DNA from 3 places in the Thalassotalea montiporae genome. Region 3 is predicted to be linked to each of the others. Evidence: predicted binding sites of a transcription regulator. Region 3 holds the regulator's gene; each other region holds the start of a gene.

Region 1 (4,472 bases), on a different contig from region 3:
CTATACGTCAGTTAAATTGGCACTGGAAGAAAGTGAGCGACTATTTGAAATGGCACCAGACGCAAACTTAAAGCTGGATGTCCGTGGCAATATTATTAAAGCTAACCAGCAAGCAGAAGAGTTATTTGCCTGCCCTCGCAACAAACTAGAGCAGCTAAGTGTTTTTAGTTTAGTGCCACTTGCTAAACTAGAAAAATACCAACAAGCGTTCAGAAAATATTTCGATCCTTGCTATACCGGAGACAGCCTATTTAAAAAATCACTGGCCATTCTCGATTACGCTGGTCGCCCACTAACTATTGAGGTAACGCTTAACCTAATTCCGACAAGAGCAGGGAAAATCGCACTTGCGACCATACGTGATATTTCGGAAAAAGAAGCCCTAATTCAATCGCTGCAACACCAACTTGAAGAAAACCAAAAGCTACACGCTTTGGCCTTATCCGACCCTTTAACCAAAATTTTCAATAAGCGTCACTTTAACAATATGATGCTAGAAGAGCACAATAAAGCGGTTCGTCATCAGCAACGTTTATCCTTGATCCTCTTCGACATTGACTACTTTAAAGCAGTGAATGACAACTATGGTCACGATGTTGGCGACAAAGTGTTAATGCAACTAACCCAGTTAATTAAACAATTTGTACGTGAAGAAGACACCTTTGCCCGAATTGGCGGTGAAGAATTTGCCATTATTACGCCATTTACCAACACAGATGCAGCGTTAACTATCGCCGAACGTATTGTCGAAGAGTGCGCTAAGCACCCGTTTGTGATTAACGACCAACAACAAATAAACATCACGGTTAGTGTTGGTACCGCTTCCCTTTCCAGCACAGATAAAACTTGGTCACCATTATTTGAACGTGCTGACAAAGCGCTATATCAAGCAAAACGTTTGGGCCGCGACCAAGTTCAAGTTAGCGCGCTTTTTTAAGCTAAGGTTTTACATTAGAGTTTTTAAGTGAGTACTTTAGTCGCAATACTCGCGCAGCCACGCACGTTGTTAATGCGTTAGCATCTTATGGGTTAGCTCGCAGTTGCTAAGCGTATTGGCGCAGCCAAAGCTTCAGACAATTGCTGTTTTAGTTGTTCTGGCTTATCGACAGCAAGCCAAAGCTTGTTAACTGGCTCTGGCATTTGTCCCATCATTGCCATATAAGTTTGTGGCTCGCTAAACACCAGCTCAATATTGGCAGCTTTGCCTTTCTCCTTACCTTTATATGTGTCAGTGCCTGTGGCCTTCGCTTTACCAAGCAGTAATTGCTCTTTATTGTCTGCTTGCTGAAAATCACCTAAATTGACCTCTGCAATCGCTTTAACGTCAATCACAATAAAACTCCAAAAGGCAGCATTAACCACTAGTTTGTCTCCTAATAGGTAAACAGAGTAATGCCTTGCGATACGATGATTTGCCGTACTAAAAATAACGCTATAGAAGAAAAAACTGGCAACAATAATCGCCACAAGCTCGCTCCAGCCTGCCAATAACCAATAACAGCTTGTGCCAAGCACTACACAGCCTGTGAGCAATGACAACCAATGCCAACGCTGAGTGGAATTTACCTGTAACTGCGCCAGCGCCTTTGCGTGGTTACGCGAGAATTTTGGAATAGCGTAATACCAACTAGCCGGCTCCCATGCAAATGGCACAGCTAGGGTTAATTTCTTATCATCATTTTGGTACTGATTAAACGCATGAACGCGCGGATCGCCACTTAGCTTTCTGGCCTGCCATAGGCCTTTTACTATGGTCACCATTAAATACAATTCGATAATCAGCAAAACACCGATAATTGGATAGCGCAAATACGTAATAAACTCGAAATATTCAGCAATGTTGCTAGGAAAGCTGTAGCGAGCGCATAACGCGCTTAATGAAAAGATCAGTAACATTTTCCAAGGCTTTTGCTGACCGGCCTTAATCACCCAAAACCAATACAACACAGGTAAGAAAATAAAGTAGCCAAATACCGCCAACAGCAGCGGCGACATGGCAACTAGGTTTTCAACCGTCAGTGTAGAGCTGACCACCAACTGCTCTGGCAATAACTGAAAGCCTGCGGTAAATACCACTAGGGCGGTCAATAAGAATTGCAGTCTTTTTTTAACAGGGGTGCGCATCGCTTCATCCTTGAATAATTTTTATAAGTGTTCCTTATCAGTCGCAGGGCATAAAAATTTATTACACCATTGCCTTTAATTTATTGCGCCCCTAATTTATTCCGCAAGTACCTATAGCTTATTGATTACCGATAACTATTCTTGCTACCACCTTAGCAACTGGATATTTAACCAGTATCAAGTTACACTCGCTTTATCACTCTATTAGCACTTGTTTAACTCCACTTGATGAAGCTGTATATCGCCGAAAAACCTAGCCTAGGACGAGCCATCGCTGATGTGCTCCCCAAACCGCATAAGAAACAGCAAGGTTATATTCAAGTAGGCAACGGCGATATTGTCACTTGGTGTATTGGCCATATTTTGGAACAAGCTGAGCCTGAAGCTTATGGTGAGCACTATAAGAAATGGCAACTTGAACATCTGCCGATAATTCCAGAGAGTTGGCAATTAAAACCTAAGTACAAAACCAAAAGTCAATTAACCGTGATCCGTAATTGGCTGAAAAAAGCGGATGAAGTTATTCACGCAGGCGATCCTGACAGGGAAGGCCAGCTATTAGTCGATGAAGTGCTTAATTATTTAAAGCTCAATAAAACGAAAACCTCAGCGGTAAAGCGTCTATTAATTAGCGACTTAAACCCAGCCGCAGTGAAAAAAGCCCTTAGCCAATTGAAATCTAATCAAGCTTTTATGCCGCTATCGGTTTCAGCGTTGGCACGCAGCCGCGCCGATTGGCTTTATGGCATTAACCTGACCCGAGCACTGACGATTCAAGGGGGCAAGGCGGGCTATCAAGGGGTATTGTCGGTCGGCAGAGTACAAACCCCCGTGTTGGGCTTAGTGGTCAATCGCGATCGCGAAATTACCAACTTTGTTAGTAAGCCTTTTTATGAAGTGGAAGCCGAATTATCACTCAACCAGAGCACGCTTAACCAGAACACAGATAGCCAAGCCACATCTGCGCCAAACATCATGGCCAAATGGCAACCGAGTGAAGCCTGCCAGCCTTATCAAGATGAAGACGGACGGGTTGTGGTAAAAGCGCTGGCAGAAAATGTGGTGAGCCGCATTCACCAGCAAGCAGCGCAAGTCACTGAGCTGATAAAGCAAGACAAACAACAAAACGCACCACTGCCGTATAACTTGTCTGCCCTGCAAATTGATGCGGCTAAGCGCTATGCAATGAATGCTAAATTAGTGCTAGACGTTTGTCAGGCACTGTATGAAAAACACAAGCTGATCACTTACCCAAGATCAGATTGCCGTTATTTACCTACCGAGCATTTTAGCCAAGCACCGCAAATACTTGCCGTGCTCAAAGACAGCCAACTGCCGCTGGCAAAGCAGTTAAGCGATGCCGATCCCAAGCGTAAAAGCCGTGCTTGGCAAGACAGTAAAGTAGGCGCTCATCACGCGATTATCCCTACCACCAAATCGCCAGCTAAGCTTAATTTAAACAATTTTGAGAAAAATATTTATCAACTGATTTGCCGCCAATATGCTGCACAGTTTTTTCCTGCTTATTGCTATCAGCAGATTAAAGCGAGTTTTTCAATTGCCGGCGGGTTATTTACCGCTAGCACTAACATAGTGTCACAACTGGGTTGGAAATCGCTCTTTACTCCCTCCCAAAATAGCAAAGGAGGAAGCACGAAAGCAGAGCAAGCTAAATCTACCAGTAACAAAGCAGATGACGGTGAACAGCAAAATAACAACCCTGCCCTCGCAACCTTAACCCAAGGGCAAACCTTATTTTGCCAACAAGGGCATTTACGAGAGAAGCAAACCGAGCCACCGAAGCATTTTACCGATGCATCTTTGCTTGCCGCCATGACGGGGATTGCCCGCTTTGTCACCGACAAATCGCTTAAAGCCATTTTAAAAGAAACCGACGGTCTAGGCACAGAAGCGACCCGCGCAGGAATTATTGACTTGCTATTTAAACGGGGCTTTTTACAGCGCCAAGGTAAACAAATTCATGCAACCGATGCAGGAAAAGGCTTAATTGATGCCTTACCTAACGATTGTACTCAGCCAGATATAACCGCACGCTGGGAGTTATCACTTAACCAGATTGCCGATAAAGCCTGTAGCTATGGGCAATTTATGCAGCCTATAGAAGGTTCATTGCACGGCTTAATTAATTTGCTTAGCCAGAAATTGCCCAACTCATTACAAGGGTTGAAAAGTCCACAAAAGCCAGCGTATAAAAAGCGCAGAAAAACATCACATCGCAAACGAAAATCAATTGTTTAAACATTTTTTACAGCGAATGCATATTTGCTGGCGAATACATTTTTTAATGGCGGACGCCATGTTTACGTCGAATAAATAGCCCTACCAGC
Region 2 (4,472 bases), on a different contig from region 3:
AGTGACAATAACCATGCTATTGAACCTCCACCAGAAGAGCCTGTTGATGACTCGGTTTCTGGTGCCGTTGGCGGAGCCGGTGTAGATGGTGTGCTCGGCGTACTTGGGGTTGATGGTGTTGGCGGAACGAGGTCAGTACCCGACTCTTCTGTTGCGGTAAACACTATATTTCGCAAGTACGCCTTATCGTTACCTGCCGATGTTTCCTGATCTTTGCGATATACCCAAGTCACGCGGTTTCGTTCACCTTCAAGTGTATAGGTTAATGCCGCGAAGTCTTGCTCACCTGAGATAAGGTTATACTCAATCCCATTAATGAATAGATAAAGTGCATCATATGGATCGCTTGAATTCTCAGTGTTGGCTTCTGAAGATACCGCCCATTCAAAACTTAGCTCTCCCTTACCTTCAATTTGAGCCATCACAATGCTTAATTGATTATGCTCAATAGCGCCGCTTTCAATACTGCTATTACTCGTGTTCTGCTGCCAGTTTTGTTGGCCACCGCTATACCAATTAACTTCCTTACCCGATGCCAGACTATTGTCAAAGCTCGGCATAGGAGCAATCGCTTGTCCTGACAAATAAGCGGAACTTGTTTTCACGCCAGTATCGTCTGCAGTGATTGTTAACCTTGCGCTATGATCATCAACTTCAGTTGGCTGATAAGTGATTGTTAAGTCACAACTTGCGCCGATAGCCAGCGACGAACACTCACCATCAGTAATAGTAAAACTCAAATCGCCGACAATTGAATAGTTAAGATTAACAGCCTGCCCACTGTTGTTAGACACTCTGACTAAAGCGGTTTCTGTACGATTAACCCCAACAACATGAAAATCAGCATGTTGTTCAATAGCAATACCTTGATAGATGCCATCAATCCAATCGTTAAATTCCGCGACACGCGCATAAACGCCTGGGTAGCCATCAGCGGCGCAGCCAATCCCCCAACTAACAATGCCTACTTGTTGCCAACCTTGGTTTGTATTTAGTACGAGTGGTCCACCGCTGTCGCCTTGGCATGAACTTTTGCCACCTCCAGCTACCGCAGCACAAAGCATTTTATCGGATACTCCACCTTGATTAGGGTCACTATCTGGGCCAATCAAGGAATTAACTAACGTCGTATTGCATTCAAGGTTGGTAAGCAACTCTAAATCTACTTGATGTAATACATCTGGAATATCAACTAAATGCTCTTCCCCCGGCTGATAGCCCGTACGATCACCCCACCCCATCGCTGTCACCGTTTGATGATCTAGCGCTGCATTATCAGTGGTAATTTTTGACGCCAAGTTAACCGCCGTAACGTTAGCTGCTTCTGTTAACTCAATCAATGCAACATCGTTATTAAGCGCAATAGGATCATATTCAGGATGCATATAGATGCGAGCAACGGAACGTGCATTTTGGGCTCCATCAGATAAATCATACTCACCAATATTCACTTTAAATGAGTCAGTTGTTTCACCATCCACGCAATGCGATGCAGTCAGTAGCCACTTGCCACCTAAAAAGCTAGCACCACAAAATGATGTTTGAGCACCATCGACTATCGTTGTCACAGATACTTCTACTTGACTACCCAATAGACCATCTTTAAATGCTTGACCGTCTTCTTGAGATATCGCAACAACAGGGATAGTACCAACAAAATCTGGATACAAAGTGCCACTTAATATTGGCCCAGGCGCATTGTTATAAATAATTGCACCTATGCCACCTCCAGCTTCACAGTGATTAACTTTAGTGGCAAATGGCACCTCACCACGCTCCATAAAACAAATTTTACCCTGAGCGTTGGTACATGCCTTTGCGCCTAGCCCGCAATCAATAATTTCGCCCCTAGCCTCGCCTTGCGGACTAAACATAAATGGCTGAGTTGCAACTTCACCGTCTTTTGCAATTAGCAACGATAAAGGTTGCTCATTAGTAATGACCAAAGCCGACACCCATGGCCAATCACCTTGAGTTGCCACTTGGCCACCGACAATTCTTGGTTTGATCAACGAGTTGACGTTTTTCGCAATTGTAGAGCTCGTCATTAAAATTACGGTGCTTGCCACAATCACTGAGAAGATTTTCATCGAAGGTTCCTAATTAATAAGACTGCCACCACAAGCCTTATTAGCGCCGCGAACACGGATAATGCTTATAAAGCTGACAAAAAATTAGCGCGGAAATTATACATCGCTACAAAGGCACAGCATATCAGACGAGTAAAACGGCTTAATTGATTTAGCTTCGCTTAGCATCAATCGCCGCGCGGCAGCAAGCTTTAATCCCCCCAAAAAAATTGAACAAACTTTATTCAAGCAACACTTGCAATTAAACAAAAATAGATATACTGTTTATTTATACAGTATTTCTATACCGAGGAACTTCAGCATGAAAGTACAGCCAATAACAACACGTGAAACAACGATTGATAACAATGAAGCAACTTCAGTAAGTAACCTTTACCAACTAACCCCTTGGTTTGAAGAGAAAATCGTTAATGACTCTACGGGTATAGAACAGCAAATTAGCTTGCTAAGCCAACGCTTCAGCGAGAGTCATAAATGGGTATTAGTGATTAGCAGCGATAGCCATGCGTTCGATGATTTTTATAAATCCACAACACATAATTCGCATCACTACGGTGACAAGCGTATAAGCCAACATTCAGCGAATACGCTTACTCAAGCTAAAATGAAAACCCAAAATGTGCTTTGGGTTCATGCCAATAAGGTTAATGTGGCACATACCAATATTGAAAAAGCCTTAACGAAAGGTAATTGTGCAGCTGTTGTCCTTATTAATGCGCAACTAAACACAGAGCAACAAGTACAATTGCAGGATTTAGCTCATCTAGGTAAAACACACTGTGTTTTGTTGAGGCACTAATTCACGTAAAATAAGGTTTTTTCTTTACCGGATGTTCCCTTGGCAAATATAGATAATGTAAACAAAGATAAAGCCTGCCCGTGTGGTTCGGGCATGACTTTTTCGTTGTGCTGCCAGCCTTTCCTAACTGGAGCTAAACTGCCAGTCAACGCAGAGCAGTTAATGCGCTCTAGATTCTCAGCATACTCAGAGTGCCACGCTCAATATATATTCGATACATACACACAAGAAAGCCAACAAACAAATTCCGTATCAGACATTGAAGAATGGGCTAAAGAAAATATTTGGCTACGTTTAACTGTTCATCAACACAACCCATTAGCACAACCTGCCCAAGTGGAGTTTTCTGCATTTTATCTACACCAAGATGGAGTTTACGAAATGCGTGAGTGTTCAAACTTTATTAAAGAAAACGAGCAATGGCGCTATCACGATGGTGAAATTATCAAGCACGAACAAATAGCAACCATTAAACGAAACGATCCTTGCCCTTGCTTAAGCGGTAAGAAGTACAAAAAGTGCTGCGCAAGATAACTAGTCAACAACAAAGCCCCACCAGATACTGCAATCTAGTCTTTGAATTACATTAAACGAACAAATAGATTGGTTAATTGTGGCGCAGAAAAAAGATTCATAAACACAAGTTTTATGCTCAAAGCAAAACCTAAGTAACTGCACCCATGTTGGCAAGGCGTCATTTTGAGGTTAGTAATTGTGCTAATCTCAAAAATATCAACGCAGTTTATAAGCGTTTTAACCAGCCAGAATAATCAAGTATTTATTGAAATTTGCATTAAAAAGAGATTTAAAAAGCAGAAGAGTTGCCAAGTAAGTGACTAGGCAAATTGCTCGGTAATTAGCGGCTGCTCTGTTTTAATTAAGGAATGTTGAATCGATTTCAACCAACCTTTTGCATCAAGCTGCATACGTTTAGGTGATGACTCTTGTGGTTCAGAAACGGTACTTTCTTTGGTGCCTGCCAACTCCTCTGAACCAGAAAGACTGCGAGTTTGGCAATGAATACTCGTATTACCAACAACATGTGTCGGTAGATGATGTTTATTATCGCGAAAGCTAATTGGCTTAGGGTTAAGTGCATCACTCAATTTAATGGACGCCATTAAGTCTTGCTCAGCCAGTGCCGCTTGATCATATTGAGCGATTTGATTGCTGTTAGTTATGCCTAATGAAGCAGGTTTTGGAAGTTCTAGTTCAGCACGTAAACGCGCATCAGTGATTTCAGCGACGCTTTGCTCAGTTTTTGGCATAAGAAACTGGCTTTGCTGACGTACATCATCATTTAACATCGCGAGCATCAACGAAAAATCAGCACGTCTTTCATGATGAACGCATTTATTTAGCGATTCACCAAGTTGGTGCTCATGTTGAAGATGGATGTTTTCTATCAAAGGGTTTGCTGCCAATAATACTGCTAGTGGAACAACTAACATATCGGCGCAGATTGCTTAACCTTTAGAAAAAATTGTCAAATAAGTGGGAAGTTTTAGTTAACTGTTCAAAGGGTGAACATACCGAATAAATATAGACCAAATTAGTCATTAGGCACTGAAGCAATCAGTGTG
Region 3 (4,472 bases):
AATGATTCTTGCAGGGCGCCGCCTAAATGATGGTATGGCGCACTATGTGGTTTCACAGCTTATCAAAGGTATGTTGAAAAAGCGTATTCAAGTAGAACAGGCTCATGTGTTGGTGATGGGCTTAACCTTCAAAGAGAATTGTCCTGATCTTCGCAATACCAAAGTGATTGATATTGTTGAGGAACTTAAAGAGTACAACGTAAATGTTGATATTGTTGACCCGCTATGTGCTTGTGAAGAAGCGCAAGAAGAATACGGTATTAAGCTTACTGCCGAGCCTAAAAAAGGTGATTATGACGCGGTGATTTTGGCGGTAGCACACGACGAGTTTAAAGCGATGGGGGCTGAGCAAATTCATGCGTTAGGTAAAGCGACACATGTCTTGTATGACTTAAAGTGTGTGCTTCCCAAAGACCAAGTTGATATGCGTCTATAGAGCAGAGTGTATGAATAAGTACGAACAAATATGCCAAGAATTGAAAGCGCAGCCTAAAACTTGGTTAATTACAGGTGTTGCTGGCTTTATCGGTTCTAACCTTTTAGAAGCCTTACTAAAACTAGATCAACGAGTTGTTGGTCTTGATAACTTCGCCACAGGCTATCAAAAAAACCTGGAAGAAGTGAAACAACTCGTTTCATCAGAGCAATGGCAGGCGTTTACGTTTGTAGAGGGCGATATTCGCGATGTTAGCACCTGTTTACAAGTATGCGATGGTGTTGATTATGTTTTACACCAAGCAGCTTTAGGCTCTGTGCCGCGCTCACTGGCAGATCCAATTACCTCTAATGCAGCCAATGTTACAGGCTTCTTGAATATGCTTGAGGCAGCAAAACAAGCAAATGTTACGAGCTTTACTTATGCCGCCAGCAGTTCTACTTATGGTGATCATCCGGCATTGCCTAAAGTTGAAGAGAATATTGGCAGCCCACTTTCCCCTTATGCGGTAACAAAATACGTTAATGAGCTTTACGCGAATGTCTACGCTAGAGCTTATGAATTTAATTGTATTGGTTTACGCTACTTCAATGTGTTTGGTTGCCGGCAAGATCCTGATGGCGCATATGCGGCGGTAATTCCAAAATGGACTGCTGCCATGATTAAAGGCGACACTGTGTTTATCAATGGTGATGGCGAAACCAGCCGTGACTTTTGCTATATCGACAATACCGTACAAATGAATATTCTAGCGGCCACCGCGCCCGCTGAAGCGAAAAACGCGGTATACAATGTTGCACTTGGCGATAGAACGACGCTCAACGAGCTTTATGCATCTATCAAGCATGCCTTATCAGATAATAGTGTTCAGATTGCAACAGAGCCTGAATATCGAGATTTTAGAGCGGGTGATGTTAGACACTCGCAAGCTGATGTTTCTAAAGCAAAGTCAGCACTAGGATACGATCCAAGCCATCGTATTCAACAAGGTATTCTTGAAGCTATGCCTTGGTATTTGGCGAATGTAACCTAGCCTTTTGGGAATATTGCAAGCCAGCATATTCTCTCGCCTAGATCGTGCGTTTTAAATTGGTCTTGCATATCCATACAGTGTGTATATACTTACAGTAATGCTGTATGGATATCAGGAGAGGACCTGTATCGCTATGAAGCCATTAACCGCACGACAATCTCAAATATTTGAGCTTATCAAAGATAAAATTGCTGATACTGGCATGCCACCAACACGAGCTGAAATTGCCGACTTCTTCGGTTTTAAATCAGCTAATGCTGCTGAAGAGCACTTAAAAGCACTAGCAAAGAAAGGCTACATTGAAATGCTGCCAGGTACTTCACGTGGTATCCGGTTAGCCGATGCATTTGTTGAAGAATCTGGTTTACCGTTAATTGGTCAAGTTGCAGCTGGTGAGCCAATATTGGCGCAAGAGCACGTAGAAGATCGTTATCAAATTGATGGCAATTTATTCCAACCGGCTGCAGATTACTTGCTGCGTGTTAACGGCGAGAGTATGAAAGACATCGGTATTATGGACGGTGATTTATTGGCAGTGCATCAAACAACTGATGTTCACAATGGCCAAGTCATTGTCGCGCGGGTAGAAGATGATGTTACTGTGAAGCGCTTTAAACGCGAGGGTAATGTGGTTTATCTGCATGCAGAGAACGAAGAATTCGCACCAATAGAAGTTGATCTAACCAGTCAGCACTTTAACGTTGAAGGTATTGCTGTTGGCGTTATTCGAAATGCAGATTGGATGTAAGATAAAGCATCTCTTTTCAAGGTTTATTTTTTTATCATTAGCTAGACGAATAGATTGATAGTCTTTTGTTTAGTTACCTGACCTATATTTTTCTAATTAAGCCAGCGAATTTCGTTGGCTTTTTTATGTCCAAAAAACCTATCACTACTAAACTTTCTAGTTGACTGCATCCCCTCTCAAGCGCTTGATAGCACATAATTTAATCGACGCGGGGCTCTTTTATTAGAGCTCATACTCTACTGATAAATAAGGAAAAAATAATAAGAATTGATCATAAATCACTAGATCTTGATTAAAAATTGAGTAATTCTAGGTTGTAAAGTGCGCAAACAATAATAACGAATAAAACATAAGAATAAGTGATGTGCGCACAACAACTACATTACAACATACATCACAACACGATCTGCAAAGTAAGCCCACGTCGAAAGTTTTACTATCGACGGCTTTGATGTCTTTGTTATTCAACAGGGTAGAGGAGATGTCGAGTGAAAAGACGTAACCTAGGTTGGCTGTTTTTGGGGAGCATTTTTAGTAGTACGTTGTTTTCCAGCACAGCTTGGGCGGAGATGGAGCTGAACTTAACCAAAGGGGTTACCGCAATCAGCAATGAGGTTTATGACCTTCATATGCTGGTACTGTGGATATGCACCGTAATTGGTATTTTAGTGTTCGGCGCAATGTTTTGGTCGATGGTATTCCATCGCAAATCAAAAGGCGTTAAGCCTGCAACTTTCCATGAAAGTACCAAGGTAGAAATACTTTGGACTGCCATTCCCATTGTTATTCTCATCGCGATGGCAGTGCCTGCCACTAGCACATTGATTGAGATGGAAGATAATGATAACTCAGACATTACCATCTTAGTTACAGGTTCTCAGTGGAAGTGGCATTACAAATATTTTGACCAAGGTATTGAGTTCTATTCGGTGCTTTCGACACCAAGAGAACAATTTGACAATCGCGATGGCAGTGGTCAAACAAAAGGTGAAAACTACCTATTGGAAGTAGACAAACCATTAGTTATTCCCACTAATAAAAAAGTCCGCTTCTTAATTACTTCTGACGATGTTATCCATTCTTGGTGGGTACCTGCTTTCGCAGTTAAGCAAGATGCCAACCCTGGTTTTATCAATGAAGCGTGGACTAGAGTAGACGAGCCTGGTGTCTATCGAGGCCAATGTGCCGAGCTTTGCGGCAAAGATCATGGCTACATGCCAATTGTTGTCGAGGTTAAATCTGAGGCAGACTATGCCACTTGGGTGAGTGAGCAAAAGCAATTGATTGCTGATGCCAAAGCCGCGGAGGCTGCCTCGCTTAACGCCAATGTTTCGATGGATGAGCTAATGCAGCTCGGTGAAACCACATATACCGCCTACTGCGCCGCTTGTCATCAGCCAACAGGCTTGGGTTTACCGCCAGCATTCCCCGCACTTAAAGGCAGTGTTGTTGCAACTGACCCAAATCAAATCGACCAGCATATTGCGATTATCCTCAACGGTAAAAACGCTATGCCAGCCTTTGGTAAACAACTGTCGTTAAAAGAAGTTGCGGCGGTCGTGACCTACGAGCGTAATGCTTGGGGTAACAATACAGGAGAGAGTGTTCAAGCGAGCGACGTCAATGCATTAGCTGGCGGCGAAAGCGCTGCGGCAACTGTCGAGCAAGAATTAGAAACTATGTCGCAAGTAGTAAATGCTGCTACCAGCGAATTAGAAACCTCACAACCGGCAACTGAAGATTTAAGCAAAACCTACACACGTGATGAATTAATGGTGCAGGGTGAGGCGGTTTACATGAAAGCCTGTGTTGCTTGTCATCAGCCAACAGGTGCTGGCTTACCACCAGCTTTCCCTTCATTGATTGGCAGCCCAATGATCCTGGGAGATGTTACTGCGCATATCGATATTGTGTACAACGGTAGTAAGAAAAATCCCGCTATGCAGGCATTTAGCGGTCAGCTCACGAAAACAGAAATCGCCGCTGTGGTGACCTACGAGCGCAATGCTTGGGGCAACAACACGGGCGATGTCGTGCAACCTGCAGACGTTGATGCTGTAAGTGCTAAGTAGTCGTATAGCTAGGGAGGAAAGATTATGACAACTGATGTAATTCATGATGATCACCACCACGGCGACCATCACGATCACAAGATAACAGGTATTAAGCGCTGGCTATATACCACTAACCACAAAGACATAGGCACGCTCTATTTGTGGTTCTCATTTATTATGTTTTTAACTGGCGGCGCTATG

Evidence for each region. The regulator LexA, encoded in region 3, represses DNA repair genes until DNA is damaged. The targets are predictions, from matches to a motif close to TACTGTATNNNNATACAGTA.
Region 1: a site for LexA is predicted at 2,282-2,301, ahead of ACSLUR_RS00680 (DNA topoisomerase III). Genes of this name have one in related genera too.
Region 2: a site for LexA is predicted at 2,349-2,368, ahead of ACSLUR_RS14040 (ImuA family protein). Genes of this name have one in related genera too.

Annotation. Positions count from the first base shown of each region.
Region 1 covers NZ_JBQRUO010000001.1:149,007-153,478, reverse strand. Annotated here, with positions in the region: gene ACSLUR_RS00690 (sensor domain-containing diguanylate cyclase) at 1-937, shown strand, start outside; gene ACSLUR_RS00685 (hypothetical protein) at 1,030-2,124, opposite strand; gene ACSLUR_RS00680 (DNA topoisomerase III) at 2,353-4,383, shown strand; gene ACSLUR_RS00675 (hypothetical protein) at 4,427-4,472, opposite strand, start outside.
Region 2 covers NZ_JBQRUO010000004.1:289,544-294,015, forward strand. Annotated here, with positions in the region: gene ACSLUR_RS14035 (trypsin-like serine protease) at 1-2,090, opposite strand, end outside; gene ACSLUR_RS14040 (ImuA family protein) at 2,392-2,889, shown strand; gene ACSLUR_RS14045 (YchJ family protein) at 2,929-3,423, shown strand; gene ACSLUR_RS14050 (VC2046/SO_2500 family protein) at 3,726-4,340, opposite strand.
Region 3 covers NZ_JBQRUO010000007.1:144,177-148,648, forward strand. Annotated here, with positions in the region: gene tviB (Vi polysaccharide biosynthesis UDP-N-acetylglucosamine C-6 dehydrogenase TviB) at 1-436, shown strand, start outside; gene ACSLUR_RS16980 (NAD-dependent epimerase/dehydratase family protein) at 447-1,469, shown strand; gene lexA (transcriptional repressor LexA) at 1,603-2,217, shown strand; gene coxB (cytochrome c oxidase subunit II) at 2,787-4,289, shown strand; gene ctaD (cytochrome c oxidase subunit I) at 4,314-4,472, shown strand, end outside.